Regions from separate parts of the Amycolatopsis sp. cmx-4-83 genome, predicted to be linked through region 1. Evidence: riboswitches for the same ligand, from Rfam matches in the RefSeq annotation. Region 1 holds a riboswitch; the other holds the start of a gene.
What was found. Region 1 has a riboswitch for glycine ahead of gcvP (aminomethyl-transferring glycine dehydrogenase). Riboswitches for the same ligand answer to the same signal wherever they lie in the genome.
Positions count from the first base shown of each region.

Region 2: linked by a shared signal. The riboswitch ahead of gcvP (aminomethyl-transferring glycine dehydrogenase) and the one ahead of gcvP (aminomethyl-transferring glycine dehydrogenase) in region 1 are both predicted to bind glycine.

Region 1 is NZ_JAEBEF010000017.1:59,502-74,630, reverse strand. Features, by position in the region: gene cobA (uroporphyrinogen-III C-methyltransferase) at 1-469, shown strand, start outside; gene ACLJQM_RS41205 (alpha/beta fold hydrolase) at 457-1,335, opposite strand; gene ACLJQM_RS41200 (crotonase/enoyl-CoA hydratase family protein) at 1,471-2,313, shown strand; gene ACLJQM_RS41195 (AMP-binding protein) at 2,349-4,052, shown strand; gene ACLJQM_RS41190 (hypothetical protein) at 4,093-4,482, opposite strand; gene ACLJQM_RS41185 (hypothetical protein) at 4,516-5,016, opposite strand; gene ACLJQM_RS41180 (hypothetical protein) at 5,332-5,541, shown strand; gene ACLJQM_RS41175 (CDP-alcohol phosphatidyltransferase family protein) at 6,009-6,629, shown strand; gene gcvH (glycine cleavage system protein GcvH) at 6,718-7,101, shown strand; gene garA (glycogen accumulation regulator GarA) at 7,239-7,709, shown strand; gene ACLJQM_RS41160 (MerR family transcriptional regulator) at 7,706-8,452, shown strand; gene ACLJQM_RS41155 (bifunctional nuclease family protein) at 8,678-9,151, shown strand; gene ACLJQM_RS41150 (MerR family transcriptional regulator) at 9,193-9,588, shown strand; gene trxA (thioredoxin) at 9,600-9,944, shown strand; gene ACLJQM_RS41140 (TetR/AcrR family transcriptional regulator) at 9,925-10,557, opposite strand; gene ACLJQM_RS41135 (MerR family transcriptional regulator) at 10,836-11,414, shown strand; glycine riboswitch at 11,457-11,555, shown strand; gene gcvP (aminomethyl-transferring glycine dehydrogenase) at 11,727-14,603, shown strand; gene ACLJQM_RS41125 (response regulator transcription factor) at 14,638-15,129, opposite strand, start outside.
Region 2 is NZ_JAEBEF010000010.1:96,493-111,621, forward strand. Features, by position in the region: gene gcvH (glycine cleavage system protein GcvH) at 1-91, opposite strand, end outside; gene gcvT (glycine cleavage system aminomethyltransferase GcvT) at 105-1,196, opposite strand; gene gcvP (aminomethyl-transferring glycine dehydrogenase) at 1,200-4,031, opposite strand; glycine riboswitch at 4,071-4,169, opposite strand; gene ACLJQM_RS30040 (helix-turn-helix domain-containing protein) at 4,369-5,661, opposite strand; gene ACLJQM_RS30045 (hypothetical protein) at 5,734-5,940, shown strand; gene ACLJQM_RS30050 (3-oxoacyl-ACP reductase) at 5,937-6,704, opposite strand; gene ACLJQM_RS30055 (aldehyde dehydrogenase family protein) at 6,704-8,068, opposite strand; gene ACLJQM_RS30060 (gamma-glutamyl-gamma-aminobutyrate hydrolase family protein) at 8,065-8,775, opposite strand; gene ACLJQM_RS30065 (glutamine synthetase family protein) at 8,756-10,120, opposite strand; gene ACLJQM_RS30070 (general stress protein) at 10,355-10,879, shown strand; gene ACLJQM_RS30075 (alpha/beta fold hydrolase) at 11,061-11,945, opposite strand; gene ACLJQM_RS30080 (DUF1700 domain-containing protein) at 12,115-13,347, opposite strand; gene ACLJQM_RS30085 (PadR family transcriptional regulator) at 13,344-13,667, opposite strand; gene ACLJQM_RS30090 (SMP-30/gluconolactonase/LRE family protein) at 13,846-14,748, shown strand; gene ACLJQM_RS30095 (MAB_1171c family putative transporter) at 14,767-15,129, opposite strand, start outside.

The DNA of each region.
Region 1 (15,129 bases):
CCCGTACCTGTTCGGCCGCGGCTTCGAAGAGGTCCTCGCCTGCGCGGAGGCCGGCGTCCCGGTCACGATGGTCCCGGGCATCACGAGCGCGTTCGCGGTCCCGGCGGTGGCGGACGTCCCGGTCACCCACCGCGGCGTGGCCCACGAGGTGGTGGTGGTCTCGGGCCACGTGGCCCCGGGCGACGACCGCTCGCTGGTCGACTGGGAGCTGCTGGCCCGCATGCGCGGCACGATCGTGCTGATGATGGGCGTGGAGCGCCTCCCGCAGTTCGCCAAGGCCCTGCTGGACGGCGGCCGCCCGTCGGACACCCCGGTGGCGATCGTCGAGGACGGCACGATGCGGACCCAGCGCACGCTGCGCTCCACATTGGACACGGTGGTCACGGACGCGGCGGCGTCGGGGGTGCGCCCGCCCGCGGTGATCGTGATCGGCCCGGTGGCGGGTCTGGCGCCGGTTCAGTCCGCGTAGCAGCTCGCCGCGAAGTCCCGGATCGCGTCCGACAGCCTGGTCGGGTCGAGCCTCAGCTCGACCGGGCTGCGCGCCTGGACGAACTCCGCCGCCGGCATGTCCACCGCCAGCGTGTCCGCGTCGCCGAAGGGGTGGATCGGGTCGCCCTGGTGGCCGATCACCAGTGCCCGCGTCGTGATCCGGCGGCGGACCGACTTCGGCGGGGCGATCCGGCCGAACAGCACGCCGTGCAGGAGGGCCGCCATCGGGGCCGGGCGTTGCGAGAGCGTGTCCGTCACGACGTCGACCCACTGGTTGCCGTGCGGGACCAGGGAGGCCACCAGCGCCACCGCCTGGACCGTGACCGGCAGGAAGCGGGCCGCCATCAGCAGCGGGGCGAACGTGAACAGGCCCGCGACGATCGCGTTGTCCAGCACCGGCATCTCGACGATCAGGCCGCGGGCGCGCCCGGGCGCCTGCACCGCCACCTCCAGCGAGACGTTCGCGCCGAGGGACGTCCCGCCGATCACCGCCGACTCGACTTCGAGGTGGTCGAGCAGCGCCAGGGTCTGCTCGGCGAACGACGGCATCGAGTACAGCCACGACTCGGTCGGGCGGTCGGAGTCGCCGTGGCCGAGGAGGTCGAGCGTCACCACCCGGAAGCCCGCGCGGGCCAGCCGGCGCGCCAGCGGGGCGTGCATCCGGCGGGTCAGCATGATGCCGTGGGTGAGCACGACGACGCGGTCGCCGCTGCCGAACTCCGTGTACCAGAGCCGGTGGCCCTCGTGGTCGAACGAGCCGGTCAGCTCGATCGGCCGGGACGCGCGCCGCGCGGGCGGGGCCGGGGGCTCGGGCTCGATCAAGGTCGCGCTGCTGGCCGGGCTCATGTCCCACCGTCCTCCCCGCGTCGTGGTCGCCTACGTCCAGGAAAACATCCCCTGACCACGTTGGCACAGTGACTCGCGCGTCAATTGACAACGTGCCAATGGCGGCTCGTCGCGGGCATGGGTCAAGATGACCCCATGACCGCTACTGCTGACAGTCTGCCCGACCTGGTCTCCCTCAAGGTCGACGTCGACGGCCACGTGGCCGAAGTGACGCTCCTCGGCCCGTCCAAGGGCAACGCGATGGGTCCCGACTTCTGGCGCGAGCTGCCGCTGGTGTTCCGCGCGCTCGACGCCGACCCGCAGGTCAGGTCCGTCGTGCTGACCGGCAGTGGCCGGCACTTCTCCTACGGCCTCGACCTGCCGGCGATGATGGGCGATTGGGCGCCGATGCTCGGCGGCGACAGCCTCGCGGGCCCGCGGACGGCGTTCCTCGACCAGGTCCGGTCGCTGCAGGCGGCGGTCAGCTCGATCGCGGAATGCCGCAAACCGGTCGTAGCGGCCGTTTCGGGCTGGTGCATCGGGGGCGGGGTGGACGTCGTCGCCGCCGCGGACATCCGGCTGGCCAGCTCCGACGCCAAGTTCAGCGTCCGCGAAGTGCGCGTCGCGATCGTCGCGGACCTCGGCAGCCTCCAGCGCCTCGCCTCGATCATCGGCGAAGGGCACCTGCGGGAGCTGGCCCTGACCGGCAAGGACGTCGACGCCGCACGCGCCGAGAAGATCGGTCTCGTCAACGACGTGTACGAAGACCAGGACGCGCTGCTGAAGGCCGCGCGGGAACTCGCCGTCGAGATCGCTGCGAACCCGCCGCTCGTGGTGCAGGGTACGAAGCAGGTACTGGCGGCGAACACCGAGCGCCAGGTCGCCGACGGCCTCCGGTACGTCGCGGCCTGGAACTCGGCGTTCCTGCCCAGCAAGGACCTCGGCGAAGCGGTCCAGGCGTTCATGGAGCGACGCGCGCCGGAGTTCAAGGGCGAATAACTTCCCCGTCGGCCGGTGAAGAACTAGGAGGCAGCGTGACCGCTTCGGAAGTCCACCACGCGTTCCGCGTGGCCCGGGATTACCTGCAGGCCCACCGCGAGGACTACGACACGGCCTACCGCGACTTCGCCTGGCCGGAGTTCGACGAGTTCAACTGGGCCATCGACTGGTTCGACGTGGTCGCGCACGACCCCGACAACGCGCAGCGGTACGCGCTCTGGATCGTCGAGGAGGACGGCACCGAGAACCAGTGGACCTACCCGGAGCTGTCCGGCCGGTCCAACCAGGTCGCGAACTGGCTGCGGAGCCTCGGCGTCCGGCGCGGCGACCGGCTGATCCTCATGCTGGGCAACCAGGGCGAGCTGTGGGAGACGATCCTCGCGGCGATCAAGCTCGGCGCCGTCATCATCCCGGCGTCGACGCTGCTCGGCCCGGCCGACCTGACCGACCGGGTGGAGCGCGGCGCGGCCAGGCACGTCGTGGTCCGCTCGGCCGACGCGCCGAAGTTCGCGGACGTCGAAGGGGACTACACGCGCATCGCCGTCGGGGAGCCGGTCGAGGGCTGGCAGCAGTACTCGGCCGCGTTCGCCGAGTCGCCGGAGTTCGCCCCGGACGCGCCCACGAAGGCCACCGACCCGCTGCTGCTCTACTTCACCTCCGGCACCACGGCGAAGCCGAAGCTGGTGCAGCACACGCACGTCTCCTACCCCGTCGGGCACCTGTCGACGATGTACTGGATCGGGCTGGAGCCGGGCGACGTCCACCTCAACATCTCCTCGCCGGGGTGGGCGAAGCACGCGTGGAGCAACTTCTTCGCGCCGTTCAACGCCGAGGCGACGGTCTTCCTCTACAACTACAACCGCTTCGACGCGGGCGCGCTGATGGCCCAGATGGACCGCTGCGGCGTGACGAGCTTCTGCGCGCCGCCGACGGTGTGGCGGATGCTCATCCAGGCCGACCTGACGGCGTTGAAGACGCCGCCGAAGAAGGTCGTCGGGGCGGGCGAGCCGCTCAACCCCGAAGTGATCGAGCAGGTCCAGAAGTCGTGGGGCGTCACCATCCGCGACGGCTTCGGGCAGACGGAGAGCAGCGTCCAGATCGCGAACACGCCGGGCCAGGACGTCGTGCCGGGCTCGATGGGCCGCCCGCTGCCGGGGTTCGTGGTGGCGCTGGTCGACCCGGTCAGCGGCGAGCGGGCTTCGGAAGGCGAGATCTGCCTCGACCTGCAGCACCGCCCGGTCGGCCTGATGACCGGCTACGCCGGCGACGACGAGCGCACGTCGGCGGCCTTCGGAGGCGGCTTCTACCACACCGGTGACGTCGGTTCGGTGGACGAACGCGGCTACATCACCTACGTCGGGCGCACGGACGACGTGTTCAAGGCGTCGGACTACCGGATCTCGCCGTTCGAGCTGGAGAGCGTGCTGATCGAGCACGAGGCGGTGGCGGAGGCGGCGGTCGTCCCGGCCCCGGACCCGATCCGGCTCGCGGTGCCGAAGGCGTACGTCGTGCTGGCCACCGGCTTCTCGCCGGACGCCGGAACGGCGCGGTCGATCCTGGCGTACTGCCGCGAGCACCTGGCGCCGTACAAGCGGATCCGGCGGCTCGAGTTCGCGGAGCTGCCGAAGACGATCTCGGGCAAGATCCGCCGCGTCGAGCTGCGCGGCCGCGAAAGCGACCCCGCTCGGGGCGCGGGCACCGAGTTCCGCGAAGAGGACTTTCCGGACCTCAAGGCGTGACCGGGAGCGCCCCGGGGCCGGTCGCCCCGGGGCGCTTTCGTCAGCTGCGGGTGCCCTCGACCTGGCGGCCGTCCTCGGTCGAGCACGCCGTCACGGGGTCGTTCGCGCCGCTGCCGCAGGTCCAGTCGTCGAGGACGACCGGGCCGGGGCCGTCGGGCGAGCTCGCCTCGGCCGGGGTCAGTTTCGCGAAGTAGTCGGTCAGCAGCTGGGTGGCCGCGGCGCAGTCGACCTTGCCGTGGGCCACGACCGCCGTCTTCGCGCCGCCGGCACCGGTGACGTCGCCGCACGGGACGCCGGGCGCGGTGGACTCCGCCGCCGCGGCGGCCGCGGGGGCGGGGGACGGCGCCGCGGGGGCCGGGTCACCGCCACCGCACCCGGCCAGTGCGGCGGACGCGGCGACGAGCAGCAAGGGGTACGCGAAAGTCTTCATGGGCCCTTCAGGAGCGGGACGGGTCGACGGGGATCACTCGGACGGCACGACGGCGGCGAAGACCGTCTGCTCGCCCTTGGTGCAGGTGGTGCCGCCTTGCGCGGCGGGCGGCCCGGAGGTGCACAGCCAGCCGTCGACGGTCTCGTTCACCGCGTCGTTCGAGCCCGCGCCCTGGCGGCCGGCGATCTTGCGGTGGAAGTCGCCGACGAGCTTCGTCGCCGCGGCGCAGCTGACGCCGGCGGAGCCGCTGTCGAAGACGTAGAGCGTCAACCCGCTGGCGGCGGTCACCGTCCCGCAGGCCCCGGGCACCGAGGGCGGCGCCCCGGACGGCTTGGGCGCGGACGGCACGGCGGAGGAGCTCCCCGCGGCGGGCGGCGGCGGGGGAGTACCGGTGGACGTCGTCGCCGGCGCGGTGCTCGACACCGAGGGTGACGGCGCCGGAGCAGGGGCCGCCTGTTCGGCGGAGCAGGCGGCGAGCACGGGCAGCGCGAGGCAGGCCACGAGCCACGTCTTCGTGGTGGTCGGGTGGGGCACCGCGATCCTTCCTCCCCGGCTGGCTGGCCCGGTCATTCTGGCCCATCCGGGCGAGGCCCCGAGGGGCGACGCGCCCAAGGGTGTGCCGGAGATTACTCCAGCCGGGTGGCGCCCCGGTCCGGTGGCCGTCGGAAGAATGTCCACAATGGACGATTAACATTCCTTTCACGCTCCGAAACCTCAGGCTGCCATCTCGAATCGATCGGTCTAATTCGCGCCGCGCCGGTTAACAAACCGGCCCCGCGTGCCGAAGATCTTGGTGGGAGGCAAGAAGAGCTCCCGTCCCCGAAACCCGCCCCGAGCCCGTAGAGAGCCATGAACGCCAACGCTGTGACCAGCACCGAAGACCCGTCCAGTCCGCCGACCGCCCCGTGCACCGTCGTCTGGTGCTGCGGCCGCCCGTACGTCCTCGAGGGACGAGCCGGCCGAGCCCGCTGGATGGGCACCGACTACCGCGGCCGCCCCGAGTCGCTGACCAGCGCGGAGCTGCAGCGCCGCGGCTGGAGCCACCGCCGCGCGAGCTGACCCCATGCCGGGCCGCCGTGCGTCGGCGGCCCGGCATCGGGACGTCGACGGGCGGTGGCTGCGCACGGTGACCGGTTCGGCGCCGCCCGCCTGGGGGCAAGCGCCCCGCCGCCGGCCAACCGGCGGCGCTCGACACCGGCGCGTGGCAACCCGGCCTGCCGCCCGGCGCCAGGCCGCAGTGCTCTGCCGGAGGTCGCACGGCGCCCGAGTTGCGCCGGCTGACGCGTGGCAGTCCGGACTGGCGCCAGGCCGCGGTGCTCTGCCGGCGGTCGCTCGGCACCCGAGTCGCGCCGGCCGGCGCGTAGCTCAGCCAAGTTGCAGGTTCCGCCCCAGGTCGCCGCGCGTGCCGACCTCGCCGCCGGGCCGCCCCGCTGCCGGGTCATCCCGGCTGCCGGCCCCGAGCCGTTCACCCGAACCCCCACCGCACCACCCGGCGCCGCCACCCCGCTCCGCTGTTTAATGGCCCGGTGAGCACAGCCGCGCCCGAACCCGCCGCTCCGGCGGGCGCCCCCGAGCCGTCCCTGCTGCGGCAGGCGATGAACGTTCCCAACATCCTGTCCCTGCTGCGGCTGGCCGGCGTGCCGGTGTTCCTCTGGCTGCTGCTCGGCCCCGAAGAGGACGGCTGGGCGCTCGCCCTCCTCGTCTTCAGCGCGCTCACCGACTGGCTGGACGGGAAGCTCGCCCGCTGGCTCAACCAGATGTCGCGGCTCGGGCAGCTGCTCGACCCCGCCGCCGACCGGCTGTACATCCTCGCCACCCTCATCGCGTTCCTCGCCCGCGAGATCATCCCCTGGTGGGTGGTCGTGCCGCTGCTGCTGCGCGAAGCCGTCCTCGGCGTGTGCGTCCTGACGCTGCGCCGCCGCGGGTTCGCGCCGCCGGAGGTCACCTACATCGGCAAGGGCGCCACCTTCGTGCTGATGTACGCCTTCCCGTTCCTGCTGCTCGCGCAGGGCGGCTCGGACGTCGCCGCGATCGCTCGGCCGATCGGGTACGCCTTCACGATCTGGGGCGGCGTCCTCTACGTCTGGTCCGGCGTGCTCTACGTCCTCCAGGCGCGCAACGCCCTCCGCGGGGCGCGGGAAGCCTGAGCCGGGCCCGGGCCCGGCGGTTGCGCCGTGTGGGTGTAAGACTTCGCCCAGCACGTTTCGCCAGTGAGGGCATGAAAGGGGACCGGCGGTGTCCGCTCCTGAAGAGCTTCGCTACACCGAGGAACACGAGTGGGTCGCCACCCGCGAGGAGACGCTCGTCCGCGTGGGCATCACCGAGTACGCGCAGGACCAGCTCGGTGACGTCGTGTTCGTCGACCTGCCCGAGGTCGGCCGCCAGCTCAGCACGGGCGACGTCTTCGGCGAGGTCGAGTCGACCAAGAGCGTCTCCGAGCTGTTCGCGCCGGTCGACGGCGAGATCGTCGCGGTGAACGACTCGGTCGCCGACTCGCCCGAGCTGATCAACAGCGACCCCTACGGCGAAGGCTGGCTGATCGAGATCCGGCTCGACGACCCGGCGGGTCTGGAAGCGCTGCTCGAAGCCGAGGCCTACGACGCCCTGACCAAGGGCTGAAGCCCGCTCCCACCCGGTCGGACCAGCACTGCGCCGGTTCGGGGAGCCGGGGCTCGGAGAATCGATCAGGCACGGTACGTTGGCAGCTACACGTTCTTGAGTACTAGGCAACACAGCATGTGTGGAGGAGAGCTCAGGTGAGCACGAACGACGGGCCCGGCGGCGTTCCCCCGGAGCAGTCTCCGGAGCGGACCTCTGTCTTCCGGGCCGACTTCCTGGCCGAAGTCGAAGGTCACGAGCCCGCCCCCGCCGCGGAGGCGCCCGTCCAGGGTGTCGACGCCCTCCCGGCGGGTTCGGCGCTGCTGGTCGTGAAGCGCGGGCCCAACGCGGGCTCGCGGTTCCTGCTCGACCGCGACACCACCAGCGCCGGGCGGCACCCGGACAGCGACATCTTCCTGGACGACGTCACGGTCTCCCGCCGGCACGCCGAATTCCGGCGTGAGGGCGGCGAGTTCGTCGTCATCGACGTCGGCAGCCTCAACGGCACCTACGTCAACCGCGAGCCGGTCGACCAGGCCGTCCTCGCCGGGGGCGACGAAGTGCAGATCGGGAAGTTCCGCCTGGTCTTCCTGACCGGCCCGGGGCACGGGGGCCAGGGGGCGCAGTGACGGCGGCCGGACGGCCACAACGCGACGGGTTGAGCATCGGGGCCGTTCTCGCGCAGCTGCGCGGCGACTTCCCCGATGTCACCATCTCCAAGATCCGGTTCCTCGAAGCGGAAGGCCTGGTCACCCCGGGCCGGACGCCTTCGGGCTACCGGCAGTTCGCCGCGGCGGACGTGGAGCGTCTTAGGTTCGTCCTGGCCGCCCAGCGGGACCACTACCTCCCGTTGAAGGTCATCAAGGAACAGCTGGACGCGGCGGACTCGGGTGCCGGACCCGTCGCGGACCTGCCCCGCCCGCCGCGCCGGCTGGTGCCGATCGACGCACCGGCCGAGAACGTCGGCCTGCCCGTGGCGGACGACTTCACCGCGGGCAGGGAGCTGCGCCTGACCCAGGAGGAACTCCTGGAGCAGGCGGGCATCGACGCCGCCGCGCTGGCCGAGCTGCAGCAGTACGGCCTGGTCCGGCCGGGCCCCGCCGGGTTCTTCGACCCGGACGCGGTGCTGGTGGCGCGGACGGTGCGGGCGATGACCGAATTCGGTATCGAGCCGAGACACCTGCGTGCCTTTCGCGCCGCGGCCGACCGCGAGGTCGGGTTGCTGGAGCAGATCGTGACCCCGGTGTACCGGCATCGTGACCCGGAGGCCAAATCGAGGGCCGACGAAGTGGTGCGCGAGCTGGCGGCACTGTCCGTGACGCTGCACACGCTCCTCGTCAAGGCCGGAATCCGTGGCGTCGCCGGGTGTTGATCACCATCGAGACCGCAACGGGGGAGTGAGATCCTCTTTGCGGTCCCATGTCAATGACTGAATGTTCGGCACCGCATGCCGTACCGTGAAGGCACGGGTTTGCGGCAGGCGAACCGAGAGAGTCCGGACAGCGAGCACAGCGCGCGGATGACGGGTAGCGTCGACAGTGGCGGCGCGAAGCCGTTCCACCGCTGAAGCCCGTGCACGAGAGGGAGGCGAAATCCGATGAGCGAGATGCGCGTCGTCGGGGTGCGGGTCGAGCTGCCCGCGAATCAGCCGATCTTGTTGCTGCGGGAAACCGAGGGCGAACGGTACCTGCCGATCTGGATCGGCTCGGTCGAAGCCACCGCCATCGCCTTGGAGCAGCAGGGAGTCCGCCCGGCCCGCCCGCTCACGCATGACCTGCTGAAAGAGGTCATCGGGGCGCTCGGCCGGGAACTCGAGCAGGTCGTCATCACCGACCTCAAGGAAGGCACGTTCTTCGCGGAACTGGTCTTCGACGGCGACATCCGGGTGTCCGCCCGGCCGAGCGACTCGGTCGCGCTGGCCCTGCGGATCGGGGTCCCCATCCACGCCGTGGACTCGGTGCTGGAAGAGGCCGGCCTGATCATCCCGGACGAGCAGGAGGACGAGGTCGAGAAGTTCCGCGAGTTCCTCGACTCCGTGTCGCCGGAAGACTTCCGCGGAGCGGACACCTGAGTACTTGCCTTGACGCGGACGTCAACGTCTAGCGTCGGGGTATGCGGATCGGAGAGCTTGCGCAGCGCACGGGTGTCACCACCCGTGCGCTGCGTTTTTACGAGCACCAGGGCCTCCTCGCGGCCCGTCGTTCGGCGAACGGCTACCGCGAATACGACGAGGACGACCTCCAGCTGGTCAAGGAGATCCAGACCCTGCAGACGGTCGGGCTGACCCTGGAGGAGACCCGGCCGTTCGTCGAGTGCCTGCGCAGCGGCCACGAAACCGGTGACTCCTGCGCGAATTCGATCGAGGTCTACCGCCGCAAGCTCGAAGAAGCCGACGCGCTCCTGGCCCGCCTCGGCGGCATCCGCGGCGAACTGGCCGCGAAGCTCGCCGGCGCGCTCGCCCGGCAAGCGCCCGACCCGTGTGTCGTGCCCGAATCCCCGCGCCCGTGAAGGAGACCGCCGTGTCCGAAGACGCCACCGTCAGTGCTGTCACCGATGCGACCTTCGCCGAGGTCCTCGGCAGCGACGTTCCCGTGCTCGTCGAGTTCTGGGCCACCTGGTGCGGCCCGTGCCGGATGGTCGGCCCGGTGCTGGCGCAGCTGGCCACCGAGCGGGCCGGCGGACTCGTCGTCCGCAAGATCAACGCGGACGAGAACCCCGAGACGACCCGCTCCTACCAGGTCATGTCGCTGCCGACCATGATGCTGTTCCGGAACGGCGAGCCGGTCGAGACGATCGTCGGCGCGTTCCCGAAGGCCCGCATCGAGGAGCGGCTCGACCGCGTGCTCAAGGCGCCGTCGCTTTGACGAAGGTGTCGGCCACCTCGCGGCCGTACTTCTCCAGGTCCAGTGCCGGGTCGGCGGCGTAGGCCGCGGCGACGCCGTCGATGGCCTGCGCGATCGACATCGCCATCACCTCGGGCGTGAACTCGCCGAACGCGCCTTCGGCCTGGCCCTGCTTGAGCTGGCGGGCCAGGCCGTGCACGCGCAGGTCGTCGACCAGCACCTTCGTCATCACCCAGCCGTCGACGTCGTCGGTGTTGGCGGCCAGCTCGGTCAGCACCCGGACGCATTCCGGGTACGTGCGCAGGAACGCGATCGACGTCTCGATGTGCGCCCGCAGGTAGCCGGGCCGGTCGGCGGGGTCGAGCCCGCCGCCGGTGCGCTCCTTCAGGTAGCCGTTCCTGGTCTCGACGACCGTGCTGAGCACGGCCTGCATCAGGCCGGCCTTGTTCGTGAAGTGGTAGGAGATCAGCCGGGTGCTGCTGAGCCCGGCCCGCTCCTTGATCTTGGCGAACGTGGTCCGGCGGTACCCGAGGTCGGCGAGGACGCCGATGGTCGCGCCGATGATCTGCGCGCGGCGCGCGGCCTCGGTGGGGCTGAGCCCCATCTCGGCCATGATGTCGGTGCTTACTTGCATGAGTAAAAAGTTACTCGGCTGAGTAAAACACGTCAAGGAGTTTGAACCGCCGCGTACGGGGTACGGCGAACGGCTCAAAGGCTCATCCGACCGTTGAGGCTTGCCGCGCGTCGCGTTGACCGGTGTTCTCCTGACGCTTACCGTCGAGAGAGGTAAATCGCCACGATGTGATTCACGGTCTGGGGCCGGATCGTGGCGGTTGATCTCCGGTGGGTCCCGCTCCTGGGACTCCCCGGCTGTCATTCGCCGGCCGTCCGGTCGGGCGAGGGGAGGCTTGCGTGGTCGAGGCTGGTTCCGAGAAGCAGCCTGTTGGGGTCGCGGGTGGCGAGCAGGGTGAGCTGTTCCCCGACGACTCGCTGCCGGACGAGCTGGTGGGTTACCGCGGCCCGGCCGCGTGCCAGATCGCCGGGATCACCTACCGCCAGCTCGACTACTGGGCCCGGACGAAGCTGGTCGCACCCAGCATCCGCACGGCGCACGGCTCCGGCTCGCAGCGGCTGTACTCGTTCAAGGACATCCTGGTCCTCAAGGTCGTCAAGCGGCTGCTGGACACCGGGGTCTCGCTCCAGAACATCCGGGTCGCCGTCGACCACCTGCGCCTGCGCGGGGTCCGCGACCTGGCCAAGGTGACCCTGTTCTCCGACGGCACCACGGTCTACGAATGCACCTCGCCGGAGGAGATCGTCGATCTGCTCCAAGGCGGCCAGGGCGTCTTCGGCATCGCGGTCAGCGGCGCGATGCAGGAAATCAGCGGGACGATCCACGAATTCCCGGCCGAGCGCGCGGACGGCGGCGTCGTCGAGACGCACGAGCCGGACGAGCTCACCCAGCGCCGCAACGCACGCAAGACCGGTTGATCACCGCTGCGGCGGACGGAGTAAGGTTCTCCCTGCGGTCGACGAATCCGCGCGGGAGAGTCCGAGCCTCATATTGAGCTCGGCGCCGAAGGAGCAAGTCCTCCCCGGAACCTCTCAGGCACCCTGGACCGCGCGGACGAGACGCCTCTGGAAAGCGGGTCGTCAGGACACCACCTGATGGCCCCGCCGACGGTGCAAGCCCGGTTCAACCACGCGGGCGAAACTCTCAGGCGCCCCTCGGGGTACGGACAGAGTGGGGAGGGCCAGGACACCGTCGTCCCGGCCCCGCCCCGCCGTCCCCAGGAGGCCTTCGTGAATCCGTCACTCGCCTCCCTGGAGCAGGGGGTCCCGTTCGCCGAGCGGCACCTCGGGCCTGGTCCGGACCAGCTGCGCACGATCCTCGACGTCATCGGCGTCGCTTCCCTCGGCGAACTCGCCGAACACGCCGTTCCCGAGTCGCTGCGCGCGTCCGCCGAGCCCCTCGAACTGCCGCCGGCGGCCTCCGAAGCCCAGGCGCTGGCCGAACTGCGCGAGCTGGCCGCCCGCAACCGGCCGACCGCCGCGATGATCGGGCTCGGCTACCACGACACCGTGACCCCGCCCGTGATCCGGCGGAACGTCCTCGAGAACCCGGCCTGGTACACCGCCTACACGCCCTACCAGCCGGAGATTTCCCAAGGGCGGCTCGAAGCGCTGCTCAACTTCCAGACCATGATCGCGGACCTGACCGCGCTCCCGGTCGCGAACGCCTCCCTGCTCGACGAAGCCACCGCGGCCGCCGAAGCGATGACGCTCGTGCGCCGGGCCGGCCGGGCGAAGTCGAACCGGTTCGTCGTCGACCAGGACACCCTGCCGCAGACCCTCGCCGTGCTGCGGACGCGAGCCGAGCCGCTGGGGATCGAGCTGGTCGTGGAAGACCTGTCGCAGGGACTCACCGGGCTGGGGCTCGGCGGCGACTTCTTCGGCGTGCTGCTGGCCTACCCCGGTGCGTCGGGGGCCGTGCACGAGCTCGACCTGACCATCGCGGAAGCCAAGAAGCACGGCGCCGCGGTGGTCGTCGCGGCCGACCCCCTCGCCTTGACGCTGCTGCGGCCGCCCGGCGAGCTCGGCGCCGACGTCGCCGTCGGGTCGACGCAGCGCTTCGGCGTCCCGCTCGGCTTCGGCGGCCCGCACGCCGCCTACCTCGCGGTGCGGAAGGGCCTGGAGCGGCAGCTGCCCGGGCGTCTGGTCGGGGTCTCGAAAGACGCCGGCGGCGCACCCGCGTACCGGCTCGCGCTGCAGACACGTGAACAGCACATCCGCCGCGAGAAGGCGACCTCGAACATCTGCACCGCGCAGGTCCTGCTGGCGGTGATGGCGTCGATGTACGCCGTGTACCACGGGCCCGACGGCCTGCGCGCGATCGCGTTGCGGGCCCACCGGATGGCCACCGTGCTCGCCGCCGGCCTGGCCGAAGGCGGCGTCGAGGTCGTGCACGGCGAGTTCTTCGACACCGTGACGGTGGCGGTGCCCGGCCGGGCGGACGCGGTCGTCGCGGCGGCCCGCGACCTCGGCGTCACCCTGCGCCGGATCGACGGCGACCACGTCGGCGTCGCCTGCGACGAAACGACCACCCGGGAGCGGCTTTCGTTCGTGTGGAAGGCGTTCGGCGTCTCGGTGTCCGATGTGGACGGCCTGGACGCGGACACGGCCGACGCGCTCCCGGCCCCGCTGCGGCGCACGAGCGCGTTCCTCACCCACCCGGTGTTCCACGAGCACCGGTCGGAAACGGCGATGCTGCGGTACCTGCGCCGGCTGTCCGATCAGGACTACGCGCTCGACCGCGGCATGATCCCGCTCGGCTCGTGCACGATGAAGCTCAACGCCACCGCGGAGATGGAACCGGTCACCTGGCCGGAGTTCGCCGGGCTGCACCCGTTCGCGCCCGCCGAGGACGCCGCCGGCCTCCTCGAGGTCGTCGCCGACCTGAGTGGCTGGCTCGCGCGGATCACCGGCTACGACGCGGTTTCGCTGCAGCCGAACGCCGGGAGCCAGGGCGAGTTCGCCGGCCTGCTGGCGATCCGCGCCTACCACCGCTCGCGCGGCGAGGACGCGCGAGACGTCTGCCTGATCCCGGCCAGCGCGCACGGCACGAACGCGGCGAGTGCGGTGATGGCGGGCATGCGGGTGGTCGTCGTCCGCTGCGACGACGACGGAAACATCGACCTCGCGCACCTGAAGTCCACTGTGGACGAGCACCGGGGCGACCTGGCGGCCATCATGCTGACCTACCCGTCGACGCACGGGGTGTACGAGGACACCGTCGGCGAGGTGTGCGCGGCGGTGCACGACGCGGGCGGGCAGGTGTACGTCGACGGCGCCAACCTGAACGCGCTGATCGGCGTCGCCCAGTACGGCCGGTTCGGCGCCGACGTTTCGCACCTGAACCTGCACAAGACCTTCTGCATCCCGCACGGCGGCGGTGGTCCCGGCGTCGGCCCGATCGGCGTGCGCGCGCACCTGGCGCCGTTCCTGCCGAACCACCCGCTGCAGCCGGCGGCCGGGCCCGGGTCCGGCGTCGGCCCGGTCAGCGCGGCGCCGTGGGGGAGCGCGTCGATCCTGCCGATTTCGTGGGCCTACGTCCGGATGATGGGTGCCGAGGGCCTGCGCCGGGCGACGCTCGTGGCGGTCGCCAACGCCAACTACATCGCCCGCCGGCTCGGCGAGCACTACCCGGTGCTGTACGCGGGCCGCTCGGGTTTCGTGGCCCACGAATGCATCCTGGACCTGCGGCCGCTGACGAAGGCCACGGGCGTGACCGTGGACGACGTCGCGAAGCGGCTGGCGGACTACGGACTGCACGCGCCGACGATGTCGTTCCCGGTCGCGGGCACGCTGATGGTCGAGCCGACCGAAAGCGAGGACCTGGCCGAGCTGGACCGCTTCTGCGCGGCGATGATCGCGATCCGCGCGGAGATCGACCGCGTGGCGTCGGGGGAGTGGCCGCTGGCGGAGTCCCCGCTGCGGCTGGCCCCGCACACGGCGGGCTGCCTGGCCGGCGACTGGAACCGCCGCTACAGCCGCGAGACGGCGGCGTTCCCGGCGGGCCGGACAGCGGCGAAGATCTGGCCCCCGGTCCGCCGCATCGACGGCGCCGCCGGCGACCGCAACCTGGTCTGCTCCTGCCCGCCCCCGGAAGCCTTCGCCTGAGTGGTCGTGAGTGCGTAACAGTGTTCTGACACTGTTACGCACTCACGACCCCGGCGCCGGACAGGTGGAGCAGCAGCTCGGCGCGGCTGGTGAGGCCGAGCTTGCGGTAGATCTGCTGCAGGTGCTTCTGGACCGTCCGCGGGCTGATGCCGAGCCGCCGGGCGATCTCGCGGTCGGACGCCGCCCGCGCGACCAGCGCGGCCACCTCGTGCTCGCGGGCCGTCAGCTCCGGGGCCGTCCCGGCGACCGGCCGGACCGCCGGCCGCTCGTGGCGGGCGAACGCCTGGGCCAGGTGCGGCGTGAGCAGCTCGACCAGGTCGTGGTCGCGGGCGGAGAACCCGGGCCGCGACCGGCTGAGCGTGAGGACGCGCCCGTGCCGGTCGTCGACCTGGACCACGCACAGCAGCTGGTCGACCGTGCCGCGCGGGCGGTAGAAGTCGGTGTAGAACGGCAGCCCGCGCAGCGTCCGGAGGTCGGCCAGCTCGGTCAGCGCGGCCGCCGTACCCAGCCGCAGCGCTCCCGAGCG
Region 2 (15,129 bases), on a different contig from region 1:
CGAAGGCGGTGATGCCCACGGTGGCGACGCCGTCTTCGACGGACAGCCACTCGTGTTCCTTGGTGTACTTCAGGTTTTCGGGGATGCTCACAGCTGGGAGTCCTTTACGCGCGGGAGTAGAAGGGAAGGGCGACGACCTCGACGGGCTCGATCCTGCCCCGGATGTCGACGGAGAGCTCGGTGCCGGGCTCGGTGTACGCCCGATCGACGTACGCCATGGCGATGGGGTGACCCAGCGTCGGCGACAGCGCGCCGCTGGTGACCTCGCCGATCTCCTTGCCGTCGGCCAGGAGCTTGTAGCCGTGCCGCGGGGCGCGGCGACCGGCGCCCTTGAGCCCGACGCGCACGCGCGGGACGTCCTGCTTGGACCGTTCCTCCAGCGCCGCGCGGCCGACGAAGTCGCCCGGCTTCTCGAACTTGACGACGCGGCCGAGCCCGGCTTCGAACGGGCTCTGGTCGAGGGTGAGTTCGTTGCCGTACAACGGCATCCCGGCTTCCAGCCGCAGCGTGTCGCGGCAGGCCAGGCCGGCCGGGACCAGGCCGTGGCCCTCGCCCGCCTCGGTCAGGATCCGCCAGACCGCCGGGGCCTCGTCGGCGTTCACGAACAGCTCGAAGCCGTCTTCGCCGGTGTAGCCGGTGCGGGCGAGCAGGACGTCGTGGCCCTTCACGACCGCCGGGACGCTGGCGTAGTACTTGAGCGCGGCCAGGTCGGCGTCGGTCACCGAGCCGAGGATCGCCGCGGCGTTCGGGCCCTGGACGGCGATCAGCGCGGTGGTCTCGCTCCGGTCGTCGACGACGGCGTCGAAGCCCGCGACCCGCTCGGCGAGGGCGTCCGCGACGACCTTCGCGTTGCCCGCGTTGGCGACGACCAGGTAGTGCTCGTCGGCGAGGCGGTAGACGACGAGGTCGTCGAGCACGCCGCCGTCGGCGTCGCAGATCATCGTGTACCGCGCCCGGCCGGGCTTGACGCCGGTCAGGTTGCCGACCAGCGCGAAGTCCAGGACGTCGGCGGCCTGCGCCCCGGTGACGTGGATTTCGGCCATGTGCGAGAGGTCGAACAGGCCGGCCGCCTCGCGGACGGCCTTGTGCTCGGCCAGCTCGCTGGCGTAGCGGACCGGCATGGACCAGCCGGCGAAGTCGGTGAACAGCGCACCGAGTCCCTTGTGGACTCCGTGCAGGGAAGTTTCGCGTGACACGGATCAGCCTTCGTAAGTGTTGAGGGGCGGGCAGGAGCACACGAGGTTACGGTCGCCGCGGGCGCCGTCGATGCGACGCACCGGGGGCCAGTACTTGTTCTTGCGCGACACCCCGGCCGGGTACACGGCCAGCTCGCGGTCGTACGCCTTGTCCCACTCCCCCACCAGCGTCTCGGCGGTGTGCGGGGCGCCCCGCAGCGGCGACTCCTCGGCGCTCCAGCGACCGGCGGCGACCTCGTCGATCTCCGCGCGGATGGCGATCATCGCGGCGATGAACCGGTCGATCTCGCCGAGGTCCTCGGACTCGGTCGGCTCGACCATCAGCGTGCCGGCGACCGGGAACGACATGGTCGGCGCGTGGAAGCCGTAGTCGATGAGCCGCTTCGCGACGTCGTCGACCGTCACGCCGGTTTCCTTGGTGATCTGGCGCAGGTCGAGGATGCACTCGTGCGCGACCAGACCGTCCTGGCCCGTGTAGAGCACCGGGTAGTGCGGGGCCAGGCGCGAAGCGACGTAGTTCGCGGCCAGCACGGCGACCTTCGTCGCGGCGGTCAGGCCGGGCGCGCCCATCATCCGGACGTAGGCCCAGGAGATCGGCAGGATCGACGCCGAGCCGTAGGGCGCGCCGCTGATCGGGCCGACGCCGGTCTCGGGACCGGCCTGGTCCAGCAGCGGGTGGTTCGGCAGGTACGGCGCGAGGTGCGCGCGCACCGCGACCGGGCCGACGCCGGGGCCGCCACCGCCGTGCGGGATGCAGAAGGTCTTGTGCAGGTTCAGGTGCGAGACGTCGCCGCCGAACTCGCCCGGCTTGGCCAGGCCCAGCAGGGCGTTGAGGTTCGCGCCGTCCACGTACACCTGGCCGCCGCCGTCGTGGACGATCTTGGCCAGCTCGTCGATGTCGTGCTCGTAGACGCCGTGCGTGGACGGGTAGGTGACCATGATCGCGGCGAGCGTGTCCTGGTGGGCGTCCACCTTGGCCCGCAGGTCGGCCAGGTCGACGTTGCCCTCGTCGGTGCACTTCACGACGACCACGCGCATCCCGGCGAGCACCGCGGAAGCCGCATTGGTGCCGTGCGCGGACGACGGGATCAGGCAGACGTCACGGGCGTCGTCGCCGTTCGCGCGGTGGTACGCGCGGATCGCGAGGAGCCCGGCCAGCTCGCCCTGGCTGCCCGCGTTGGGCTGCAGGGACACCTTGTCGTAGCCGGTGACCTCGGCCAGCCACTCCGCGAGCTGCCCCACGAGCGTGTGGTAGCCCTCGGCGTCTTCGGCCGGCGCTAACGGGTGGATGCCGGCGAACTCGCGCCAGCTGATCGGCTCCATCTCGGTGGTGGCGTTGAGCTTCATCGTGCAGGAGCCGAGCGGGATCATGCCGCGGTCGAGCGCGTAGTCCAGATCGGACAGCTTGCGCAGGTAGCGCAGCATCGCCGTCTCGGAGCGGTGGGTGCCGAAGACCTCGTGGCCCATGAAGCCGCTCTCGCGGGCCAGGCCGTTCGGGAGCGCGACGCCGTCTTCGAGGTCGCCTTCGACGCCGAACGCCTTCAGGACCTGCGCCGCGATCGCGGGGGTGCTGACCTCGTCGAAGGCGACGCGGACGTGGTCGGCGTCGACGTGCCCGAGGTTGATGCCGGCTTCACGGGCGGCCGCGTGGACCTCGGCGGCCTGGCCGGGGACGTGCGCGACGACGGTGTCGAAGAAGGACTCGTGGACGACCTCGACGCCGGTCTTGCGGAGGGCTGCGGCGAAGCCCGCGGCGAGGCCGTGGACGCGCCGGGCGATCTTCTTCAGGCCGTCCGGGCCGTGGTAGACCGCGTACATCGCGGCCAGCACGGCCGGGAGGACCTGCGCGGTGCAGATGTTGGACGTCGCCTTCTCGCGGCGGATGTGCTGCTCACGGGTCTGCAGCGCGAGGCGGTAGGCGGAGTTGCCGTCGGCGTCGACCGAGACGCCGACCAGCCGCCCGGGCAGCGAGCGCTCGAGGCCGGCACGCACGGACATGTACCCGGCGTGCGGGCCGCCGTAGCCGAGCGGGACGCCGAAGCGCTGCGTCGAACCGGCGGCGACGTCGGCGCCGAACTCGCCGGGTGCGGTGACCAGCGTCAGGGCGAGCAGGTCGGCGGCGACGGTGAACAGCGCGCCCGCGGCCTTCGCCGACTCGGAAATCGCGTGGTAGAAGCCGCGGCCGCGCAGCACGCCGGACGCGCCGGGGTACTGGGCGACGACGCCGAAGAACTCGTCCGGCAGGCCGGTGAGCAGGTCGCGGACCTCGACCTCGATGCCCAGCGCCTCGACCCGGGTGCGCACGACGGCGATGGTCTGCGGCAGGCACTCGGCGTCCAGGACGACTTTGTTGGACTTCGACTTGGACGCGCGGCGCATCAGCGTGACGGCCTCGGCGACGGCGGTCGACTCGTCCAGCAGGGACGCGTTCGCGGTGGCCAGGCCGGTCAGGTCGGCGACCATGGTCTGGAAGTTGAGGAGGGCTTCGAGCCGGCCCTGCGAGATTTCCGGCTGGTAGGGCGTGTACGCGGTGTACCAGGCGGGGTTCTCGAGGACGTTGCGGCGGATCACGCCGGGGGTGACGGTGTCGGAGTAGCCGAGGCCGATCATCTGCGTCATCGGCCGGTTGCGCGCGGCGAGCGCGCGCAGCTCCGCGGTGGCTTCCTCTTCGGACGCGGCGGGCGGGAGGCTGAGTTCCTTCGTCGCGCGGATCGCGCTCGGGACGGCGGCGCCGACGAGGGCGTCCAGGCTGCTGTAGCCGCATTCGGCCAGCATTTTCGCGCGCTCGGCCTCGGACGGGCCGATGTGGCGGGCGTCGAACTGCGTGGAGGTGATCGGGAGCTCCTCGGGCCGGGCACACAACGGTGCGCTGGGAACTCCCCCTCTGTCATGGCACCTGAGAGTTTCACCGCGTGTGAAGCGGCTTTCACCTTGGGTGAGGCGCGGGTGCGCCTGCTTTCCAGAGTGGCCTCGCGCGAAGCGGTAGCAGGTACCTGAGAGATTCCGGGGAGTTTGCTCCTTCGGTGCCCCACCGACTTCGTGAGGGCTCTCCCGCCTCGGCTCAACGGCCCGATCTGCAGTTGTGGCGGTTACGGTACCCGGCGGTTCCGGCGGGCGTCTACACAACCCGGCCAACGCCACAGTGATCCTCGACCCCACGTCGACCAGCGGGTCAGGGCTCGCCGTCGACCCGGCGCGCGACCCCGCCGGCGAGCGCGGGCGGGCGGCGGACCCGGCCCGAGGGCAGGACCAGCCGCTTCAACGGCCCGCCGAGCGGGACCGGCGGGTGGCCCGCACCCAGCAGGACCTGCTCCACGATCTGCTCGGCGTGCCAGGCCACCGAGTCGTTGAGCCGGTCCAGGGACGGGCGGTCGCCGTCGAAGACGTCCTCGTCGGCCAGCGTCACCTCGTAGTACGGGCAGCCGGGCGGGACCGCGATCGCCTCCTCGATCGCCCGGGCGCCGTCGAGGGGGTCGTCGAAGCCGGCTTCGAGCAGCGCCGACCGGTAGATCCGCGCCGCCCGCGCGCGCATGCGAGGCCCGTAGCGGACCACCACCGGGAGACGGCCGGTCAGGTCGGGCACGGCCAGGCCGTGCAGCAGCATGATCGGCGGCACCGAGTGCACCAGCCGCGGCGCGGGCCCGGCCAGCTCGCGGGCGGTGGTGCGGACGCGGTCGGCCATCGCGTCCGGGAGGCCGAAGTAGCGGAAGTCGACGTTGCCGAACCCGAGCCCGTCGGCCACCAGCGACGCCAGCAGCTCGCCGTACCCCCAGATCGGCGACAGCACCACGACCGGTGGCGCCGCGACGACCGGCGACGGCACGGGCGGGCGCGTCGCCTCCTGCTCCGGCACCTGGATGACCAGCCGCGGCGGCTCGTGCCAGTCGTGCACCTCGGCGACCCGCCAGTAGAGTCCGAGCGGCCGCCACAGCTCGCCGAGGACCTCGTGCTCGAGGATCCGGCGAGCCTCGGCGTCGTCGTGCGGGAAGTCCCGCGGCGGCACGACCCCGACGTAGTGGTGGTAGGTGACGCGGACCTCGTCGCCGCGGGTGGCCGAGCGGATCCGCATCTCCCAGTCGATCGGCGACGCGGCGATGAGGTTGGCCACCTGCGTGCCGGGCGAGGAGTAGACGAGCGCGGTGGCCTGCCGGAGGAACTGCCCGGCCTGGTCGATGCCTTCCCGCAGCGCCTTCGCGGCTTGGGCGACGTGCACCGGCGAAGCGAGCGAGTCGGGCAGCACCCCGGCGACGCGCAGCAGCTCGGCCTCCCCGAGCCCGGTCACCTCGGCGAGCTGCGCCCAGTGGTCGAAGACGGTGACCTTCGGCGCGTGCCGGTGCTCGATCCAGCTGCGCAGGGTCGACGTCGGAACGCCGATGCGCCTGGCGGCCTCGTCCAGGGAGAGGCCCCGGGAGCGGATCCCGGCCCGGACCGCTTCCGCCCACTCGTCGGCGCGCCAGTGCGTCACCTCACAAAGCTAACGAAACCCGCTAGCTTTGCGCGGGGACGAATCGCCCACGCCGGCTCGACGCTGGTCACCATGACCACCACCGTGATCGCCCTCGTCCTGATCGTCGGCACGCTGACCTTCGCCGCCGGGGCGTTCCTCGCCGCCGAGATCGCCACCCGCATCCTGCGGCGGCGCGAACGCCAGATCTCCGAAGAGCGCAAGACCCTCAACGCGGCCTGGAAGTACCTGCGGGAGGTGTACGGCGTGCGGAAACCCGGGGCGAAGACGCGCCGTTAGAGCGGGGTGACGTACGCGCCGGAGATGCCGCCGTCGACCAGGAACTGCGACGCCGTGATGAAGCTGGCGTCGTCGCTGGCGAGGAACGCCACCGCCGCCGCGATCTCCTCCGGCTCGGCGAACCGGCCGACCGGGACGTGCACCAGCCGCCGTGCCGCGCGTTCCGGGTCCTTCGCGAACAGCTCCTTGAGCAGCGGGGTGTTCACCGGCCCCGGGCACAGCGCGTTGACGCGGATGTTCTCCCGCGCGAACTGGATGCCCAGCTCGCGGCTCATCGCGAGCACCCCGCCCTTGGACGCGGTGTAGGAGATCTGCGACGTCGCCGCGCCCATCACCGCGACGAACGACGCGGTGTTGACGATGGAACCGCGGCCCTGGCGCTGCATGTGCGGCAGGACGGCCTTGCAGCACAGGTACACCGACGTCAGGTTGACGCGCTGCACGCGTTCCCACGCCTCGATGCCGGTGGTCAGGATGGAGTCGTCCTCGGGCGGCGAAATCCCGGCGTTGTTGAACGCGACGTCGACCGAGCCGAACTGCTCGACCGTGCTGTGGAACAGGTTCTCGACCTGCTCGGCGTCGGTGACGTCGGCCTGGATGAACGCGCCGCCGATCTCGTCGGCGACCGCCTTGCCGACGGCCGGGGTCAGGTCCGCGATGACGACCTTCGCCCCTTCGCTCGCCAGGCGGCGGGCCGAAGCCAGCCCGATGCCGCTCGCGCCGCCGGTGATGACCGCCACGCGGCCTTCGAATCGCTGGACCATTACTCCTCCGTGCTGAGAAAGACGTTCTTGGTTTCGGTGAACGCCGCCGCGGCGTCGGGGCCCAGCTCACGGCCGAGGCCGGACTGCTTGAACCCGCCGAACGGCGTCCAGTAGCGCACCGAAGAGTGCGAGTTGACCGAGAGGTTGCCGGCTTCGACGCCGCGCGCCACCCGGAACGCGCGCCCGGCGTCCCGGGTCCAGATCGACCCCGAAAGGCCGTACTCGGTGGCGTTCGCCATGCGGATCGCGTCGGCCTCTTCGGCGAACGGCACGACGGCGACGACCGGGCCGAACACCTCCTCCGCCGCGGCCGGGTGCCGCAGGTCGGGCGGGGTGAGGACGGTCGGCGGGAACCAGAAGCCCGCACCCGACGGCGCGGTGCCGCGGAAGGCGACCGGCGCGTCGCCGGGCACGTAGGAAGCGACCTTCTCCCGGTGCGCGGCCGAGATCAGCGGCCCCATCTCGGTCTTCTCGTCGCCGGGGTCGCCGACGACGACGCCGTGCACAGCGGGTTCCAGCAGCTCCATGAACCGGTCGTACGCGCTCGCCTGCACCAGGAACAGCGAGCGGGCGCAGCAGTCCTGGCCCGCGTTGTCGAAGACGCCGTAGGGCGCGGTCGCGGCGGCCTTCTCCAGGTCGGAATCGGCGAAGACGATGTTCGCGTTTTTGCCGCCCAGCTCCAGCGTCACGCGCTTCACCCGGGCCGCGCAGCCGGCCATGATCTGCTTGCCGACCTCGGTGGAGCCGGTGAAGACGACCTTGCGCACGCCCGGGTGGTCCACGAACCGCTGCCCGACCACGGATCCCTTGCCGGGCAGCACCTGGAAGACGTCGTCGGGGATGCCCGCCTCGCGCGCCAGCTCGCCCAGCCGGATCGCCGTGAGCGGCGTCAGCTCGGCGGGCTTGAGGACGACGGTGTTGCCGGCGGCGAGCGCGGGCGCGAAACCCCAGCCCGCGATCGGCATCGGGAAGTTCCACGGCACGATCACGCCGACGACGCCCAGGGGTTCCTGGAAGGTGACGTTGACGCCGCCCGGCACCGGGATCTGCTTGCCGATCAGGCGTTCCGGGGCGGCGGAGTAGTAGTTGAGGACATCGCGGACGTTGCCCGCTTCCCAGCGCGCGTTGCCGATGGTGTGCCCGGAGTTCTCGACCTCGAGCCGCGCGAGGTTCTCGAGGTCGCCCTCGACGGCGCCGGCGAAGCGGCGCAGCAGCCGCGCGCGGTCGCCGGGGGTGACGTCGCGCCAGGCCGGGAACGCCGCCTGCGCGCGGGCGATCGCCGCGTCGGTCTCCTCCGCGCTGGTCAGCGGGATGGTCCGCACCACCTCCTCGGTGGCGGGGTTCAGGACGTCGAAGGTGCTCATCGGTTCTCCTCGGTCGCGTCGACGAGCGCGGCGAACAGCCGGACGTCGTCGCTGTCCTGCTCGGGGTGCCACTGCACGCCCAGCGCGAATTCGCCCGGGATCTCGGCGGCCTCGATCGTGCCGTCGGCGGCCCAGCCGACCGGTTCGAGGCCGGCGCCGAGCCGGTCGATCGCCTGGTGGTGGTAGCACAACGTCTTGGTCTCCGACCCCAGGATCGCCGCCGCCCGGCTCCCCTCGGCGAGGGTGACGGTGCCCCGGCCGAACGTCGCGGGCGCGGGCTGGTGCTCGGTGGTCCCCCGCGCGTCCGGCAGGTGCTGGACCAGCGATCCCCCGAGGGCGACGCTCATCACCTGCAGGCCGCGGCACACGCCGAGCACCGGCTTCCCGGCCTTCCGCGCGGCCGCGAACAGGCCGAACTCGAAGGCGTCCCGGTTCGGCCGGGTGTAGGTGGTGGGGTGCGGCTCCTGGCCGTAGCGCGCCGGCTCGACGTCGGCGCCGCCGGTCAGCACCAGCCCGTCCACAGTGGACACGAGCCGGTCGTGCGCGCCGGACACCGGCGGCAGCAGCACCGGGATGCCGCCGGCCGCGACGACGCAGTCGACGTAGACCCGGTGCAGCAGCGCGGCTTCGGTCTCCCAGACTCCGAACTTCGCGGGTTCCAGGTAGCTGGTGAGGCCGATGACCGGCCTAGAGTCGTTCGAAGCCACGGACGAGCTCCCAGTCGGTGACGGCGGCGTTGTAGGCGTCCACCTCGATCTTCGCCGCGTTCAGGTAGTGCTCGACGACGTCTTCGCCGAACGCGCTGCGGGCGATCTCGCTGCCGGCCAGGGCCGCGGCCGCCTCGGGCAGCGTGGTCGGCACCGTGTCCCGGCCGGAGTGGTAGGCGTTGCCGGTGAACGGTTCTTCCAGCTCGAGCTCGTTCTCGATGCCGTGCAGGCCGGCGGCGATCAGCGCGGCGACGGCCAGGTACGGGTTGACGTCCCCGCCCGGCACGCGGTTCTCGACGCGCAGCGACTCGCCGTGCCCGACCACGCGCAGCGCGCACGTCCGGTTGTCGGTGCCCCAAGCGATCGCGGTCGGCGCGAAGCTGCCGGGCACGAACCGCTTGTAGGAGTTGATGTTCGGCGCGAGGAAGTACGTCAGCTCGTGCAGCGCGGCGAGCTGGCCGGCGAGGAACTGCTCCATCAGCTTCGAGAAGCCGTGCTCGCTGTCGCCCGCGAGCACCGCCCGGCCCTCGGTCGAGCGCAGGCTGATGTGGATGTGACAGGAGTTGCCCTCGCGCTCGTTGTACTTCGCCATGAACGTGAGGCTCTTGCCCTCCTGCGCGGCGATCTCCTTGGCGCCGTTCTTGTAGACGCTGTGGTTGTCGCAGGTGGCGAGCGCGTCGGTGAAGCGGAAGGCGATCTCCTGCTGGCCGGGGTTGCACTCGCCCTTGGCGGACTCCGGGTAGAGCCCGGCGCCGGCCATGTCGTTGCGGATGCGGCGCAGCAGCGGCTCCAGGCGGGCGGTGCCGAGCATCGAGTAGTCGACGTTGTACTGGTTGGCGGGCTTGAGGCCGTGGTAGTGCTTGTCCCAGGCGGCTTCGTAGGTGTCGTCGAAGACGATGAACTCGAGTTCGGTCCCGACGAAGGCGGCGAGCCCCCGCTCGGCGAGCCGGTCGAGCTGACGGCGCAGGATCTGCCGCGGCGACACCCCGACCGGGCCGCCCTGCACGCGCTCGACGTCGGCGAGCACCAGCGCGGTGCCCTCGTGCCAGGGGATCTCGCGCAGGGTTTCGAGGTCGGGGCGCAGCACGAAGTCGCCGTAGCCGCTCTCCCACGACGAAAGCGCGTAGCCGTCGACGGTGTTCATGTCGACGTCGACGGCGAGCAGGTAGTTGCAGGCTTCGGTGGCGTGCCCGACGACCTCGTCGAGGAAGTACTCGGCCGAGCAGCGCTTGCCCTGCAGCCGCCCCTGCATGTCCGTGAGCGCGACGAGCACCGTGTCGATCGTGCCCGCGTCCACGCGTGCGCGGAGTTCGTCGAGCGTGAGCATGCCTCGTCTGCGTGCCATCGGTCGCCCCAAAGGTTTGGTATGAATCCTTTGCCGGTTCTTCCTACCCGGTCAGCCCCGCCGGGTCAACCGGAACAAAGGTATTTTCCTGAACCATTGAGCGAGCCGTCGGCGGCGGCGCCGGGCGCGGGCCGGATTGCACGGTTTGCCCGGCTGAGAAGAGTCTGTGAATCTTGCGGCGTGGGAGGATTCCGGGGTACTCCCGCGTTGTACGGGGCAGGAGAGGTGAGATCGATGACCACAGCATTCACGCAGCAGAACACGATCGGACAGCAGCAGGCGCGACCCCAGCTGCCGACCCTGCCCACCGGCTGGCCGATCGGTTCCTACGAGTCCTACGAGCAGGCGCAGCGCGCGGTCGACCACCTCGCGGGCACGGACTTCCCGGTCACCGACGTCACGATCGTGGGCGTCGAGCCGATGCTCGTCGAGCGCATCGCGGGCAAGATGTCCTGGGGCAAGGTCCTGGGCAGCGCGGCGACGTCCGGCGCGATGTTCGGTCTGTTCCTCGGCCTGGTCCTCAGCCTGCTGAACCCGGGCGCGGGCCTGGTCCCGATCGTGATCGGCCTGGTGGCCGGCCTCGGGTTCAACCTGCTGTTCGGCGCTCTGGGATACGCGGTGAACCGCAACAAGCGCGGGTTCGTCTCGCAGAGCCAGCTGGTGGCGCGCCGCTACGACGTGCTGTCCCAGCCCCGCAACGCCGAGAAGGGCCGCGCGCTGCTGGCGGACCTCGCGGCCCGCAGCGCTTTCGGCCACTGACCCACTGACCCACTGACGATCGAAGGCCGCCCCCGGTGCTCCGGAGGCGGCCTTCGTCGTGTCAGGAGCGGACCCCGGCCCGGTGTTCGCCGTGGTCCGGCCACCCGGAACCGTCGGTGCCCGGAACCGTCGGCGCCCGGAACTGTCGGTGCCCGCCGGTAGCGTGGAAAACGGGGGCTGCTCAGGTCCCCGACGACACCGCCGGGTCCGGCACCACCGCGGGATCCGGTGTCCCGGCCGGCCGTCCCGCCCGCAGCAGGTCACCCCACCGGGCCCGGTCGTACCGGGCCGCCGGGGCCGAGTCCAAGAACTCCCGCAGGACCTCGGCGAACCGCGCGGGGTCCGACCGGTGCGGGAAGTGCCCCGCGCCCTCGAACAGCACCAGCCGGCTGCCCGGCATCGCCCGGTGCGCCCGCAGCGCGTGCCCGCTCGGCACGACGCGGTCCTCGGTTCCCCACACCAGCAGCGTCGGGATCCCCTCGGTCAGGTAGCAGCGGTCCAGCATGTTGACCACTTGCCCGCGCCAGTCGACGACCGAGCGCAACGTCCGCAGGAACGCCGAGCGCGTGTCCGGCTCGACCAGCCGGAGGTAGCGGGCGAGCACGTAGTCGAGGTCTTCGGAGAACCGCAGCAGCCCGGCGAGCCCGCGCAGCACCGGCAACGCCTGCCGCGCGCCCAGCAAGGGCAGCACCAGCCCCGCCCCCGGCGCCGCCGCCAGCCGCAGCAGCGGGTGGACGCCCGCCCCGACGCCGCCGGAGCCGACCAGCACCAGGCGTTCGCAGCGTTCCGGGAACTGGTAGGCGAACTGCATCGCGACCCCGCCGCCGAGGGAGTGCCCGACCACCGTCACCCGGTCGACGTCGAGCGTCGTCAGCAGGTCGCGCATGCCGCACGCGTACGCCGCGACCGAGTAGTCCGCGCGCGGTTTAGCGGAGAAGCCGTGGCCGAGCAGGTCGGGCGCGATGACCGTGAAGTCGTCCGCCAGCGACGTCAGCAGCTCGAGCCACGTCGAGGAGTCGTCGCCGATCCCGTGCAGGAAGAGCACCGCCGGGCCGCGCCCGGCCATCCGGTAGGCACGCTCGTGCCCGTGGACCACCCGGGTCCGCGGGGCGAAGCTGTCCGAGAGCACCCGCCCAGCTCAGCACGCGCGCGTTCGCGGGACGTTTCCGGCGCGTTCGCATCGGGTGAACGCCGGGAGCGGGCCCCGACCCGCGCTCCCGGCGTTCGTCCCCCCGTTACTTCGTCGGCGTCGGCGTGGCCGGCGCGGACGAAGAAGTAGCGGGTGCCGGTGTGCTCGTGCTCGACGGCGGGACCGTCACCTTCGGGATCGCGGCGCTGAACGGCACGCCCGCGTCCTCGCGGCAGGCGGCGCGGTTGCCGTAGTAGCCGTTGTAGTCGCCCCGGCTGTCGGTGACGCCCTGCTCGATCTTCGGGCGCGGGAACCGGTTGTCCTCGCCGATCTTCTCCTTGGTGCCGCTCGAGCGTTCGCAGCCGTAGCGGGTCAGCGCGAGCGGCCGGCCCCGCTCGTCGTAGAGGTAGACCTCCGTCAGCGGCTTGCCCTCGGCGTCGAACGCGTAGACGTTCTCGACCTCCTCGCCGCCGTAGGTGAGCTGCTGGTTGCCGTACCGGTCGGACGACGAGGGGTAGTACGACGACTGCTGCGAGGGGTAGTACCGGTTCGAGATGAGGTCGACCGCGGCACCGAACCCGCCGAGCGCTCCGCCGACGACGAATGCCGAAACCGGCACGACCAGCCACAGCAGCCGCCGGTCGCCGCGCACCCGCGGGCCGGCCCACACGATCCCGGCCGCGGCCACGAGCAGGAACGGCAGCAGCAGCACGGCGCTGCGCTGGCGCATCATCAGCAGGACGCCGAAGCCGAGCAGCACCACGGCGCACAGCACCCACCACGCCGGCTTCATCGAGCCCAGCCAGCGCAGCACCCGCCCGGTGTCGTCCTGCTCGCGCCCCTTCGCCAGCGCGCCCCGCAGCCAGCTCACCTCCGGGAGCGCCAGCACCGGCCCGACCCCGCCGCGCAGCAGCAGCGCGAGGCTGATCAGGAACACCGGCAGGAACAGCAGCGTCCCCAGCAGCACGTCGGCGTGGATGCTGATCGCGGCGCCGAACGCCAGCAGCGCCAGCGCGACCGCGCAGAGCACCAGGCCCCACAGGGCGATCCGCGGCTTCGCCAGGCTGGGCGCGGCCGCCGTCGCGAGCACCTGTGTCGCGCCCTCCCCGGCCGGCGGGTACCCCCCGGACGCCCGCAGCTCGGCGGCGTAGCTCTCGGGCGTCCCGAGCCGTTCGATGAGCGCCTCGACGCGGGCGCCCTCCCCGAGTTCGGCTTCCAGCTCCGCCAGGTGCGGGCGGACGTCCTCGAGGATCTCTTCGATCTCGCTCGCGGGCAGGTCGGCGAGCGCGGTGCGGACCCGCGCCAGGTACACCCGCACGGCGGTCGGCTTGTCGCTCATGCTGCCTCTCCCAAAAGCACGTTCATCGTCAGTGCGAAGCTCTGCCAGGTCTTGCCCGACTCCGCGAGCCGCGCCCGGCCCGGCTCGTTCAGGCTGTAGTACTTGCGGTGCGGGCCCTCTTCACTGGGAACCACGTACGAAGTGAGCAGGCCGGCCTTGTACAGCCGGCGCAGCGTCCCGTACACGGAGGCATCCCCCACCTCGTCCAGTCCCGCGGTCCTGAGTCTTCGCAGGACGTCGTACCCGTAGCCGTCTTCGTCGCGGAGCACCGCGAGAACGGCGAGATCGAGCACCCCTTTGAGCAGCTGACTGATCTCCACTGCACCCTCCAGTCTTACGCATGGGAAGGTACCACGCATTGCACAGTAGTGCGCACGGCGGAGGGCCCGACGGGCGTGTCGGGCCCGCTCGGGCCTGGGTGTCCACCGGGCGCGGCATACGCCTGCGTCGTGTGCGGCTGCGTGCCTATCGTGGGGATTCCGTTCGAAGGGGTGACCGATGGATCTGATCAAGACCGAGTTCGAAGTGCTGGACGAGCGGTTCAAGCGCGTCAACGGCGACGAGTGGACGCAGCGCCTGCACACCGGCTGCCGGTGGACCGAGGGTCCGGCGTACTTCCCGGCCGGGCGCTACCTCGTGTTCAGCGACATCCCGAACGACCGCACCCTGCGCTGGGACGAGACGACGGGCCGGGTCGGCGTCTTCCGCCAGCCGTCGCACTACGCGAACGGGCACACCGTCGACCGCCACGGACGGTTGATCAGCTGCGAGCAGGGCCTCCGCCGCGTCACGCGCACCGAGCACGACGGCTCGATCACGGTGCTGGCGTCGGAGTTCGAGGGGAAGCGGCTGAACAGCCCGAACGACGTCGTCGAGCACTCGGACGGGTCAATCTGGTTCACCGACCCGAGTTACGGCATCGACAGCGACTACGAGGGGTACCAGGCGGAAAGCGAAATCGGCGGCTGCCACGTCTACCGCGTCGCCCCGTCGGGGGAGGTCCGGATCGTCGCGGACGACTTCTCGCGCCCGAACGGGCTGGCGTTTTCGGCGGACGAGTCGCTGCTGTACATCGCGGACACCCGCCAGGACCCCAGCCACATCAGGGTGTTCGGAGTCGGCGAGAACGGGAAGCTGACCGGCGGCGAGATCTTCGCGACGAGCGACAGCGGAGGGTTCGACGGGCTGCGCGTGGACAGCGACGCCCGCGTCTGGGCGGCGGCGCACGACGGCCTGCACTGCTTCGACCCGGACGGCACGCGGATCGGCAAGCTGCGCCTCCCGGAGATCTGCTCGAACTTCACGTTCGGCGGCGCACGCGGGAACGAACTGTTCATCACGGCTTCGAGTTCGGTGTACACGCTGAGGGTGACGGTGAACGGAGCCCGCTACCCCCGCTGACGGCCCCGCCCCGATCCGCTAGCCGAGTGCGGCCTCGCGGAGCCGGGCCACCACCGCGTCGCGTTGCCAGGCTCGGCTCACCTGGACCAGCCACGCCGCCTCGGCCGCGACGTCCGCCTCCGCGTCGGGCTGGTCGTCCGGTGCCGCCTTCGCCGGGTCGAAGCGGCGGCCGGCCCGGCCCGCTTCGATCGCCGCCGCGAGGGTGATCGCCTCGATCGTGGCGGGGAGGTCCGCTTCGCTCACGCCCTCGTCGCGAGCCGCCTTCTCGGCTCGGGCGGGGAGGTCCGGGTCGAAGTGGGCGCGCAGGGCGAGGTGGCCGTCGCGGATTTCGATGACGCGGCGGTACAGCGCGAACTCCGGGCCGCCCGCCAGTTCGCGGCC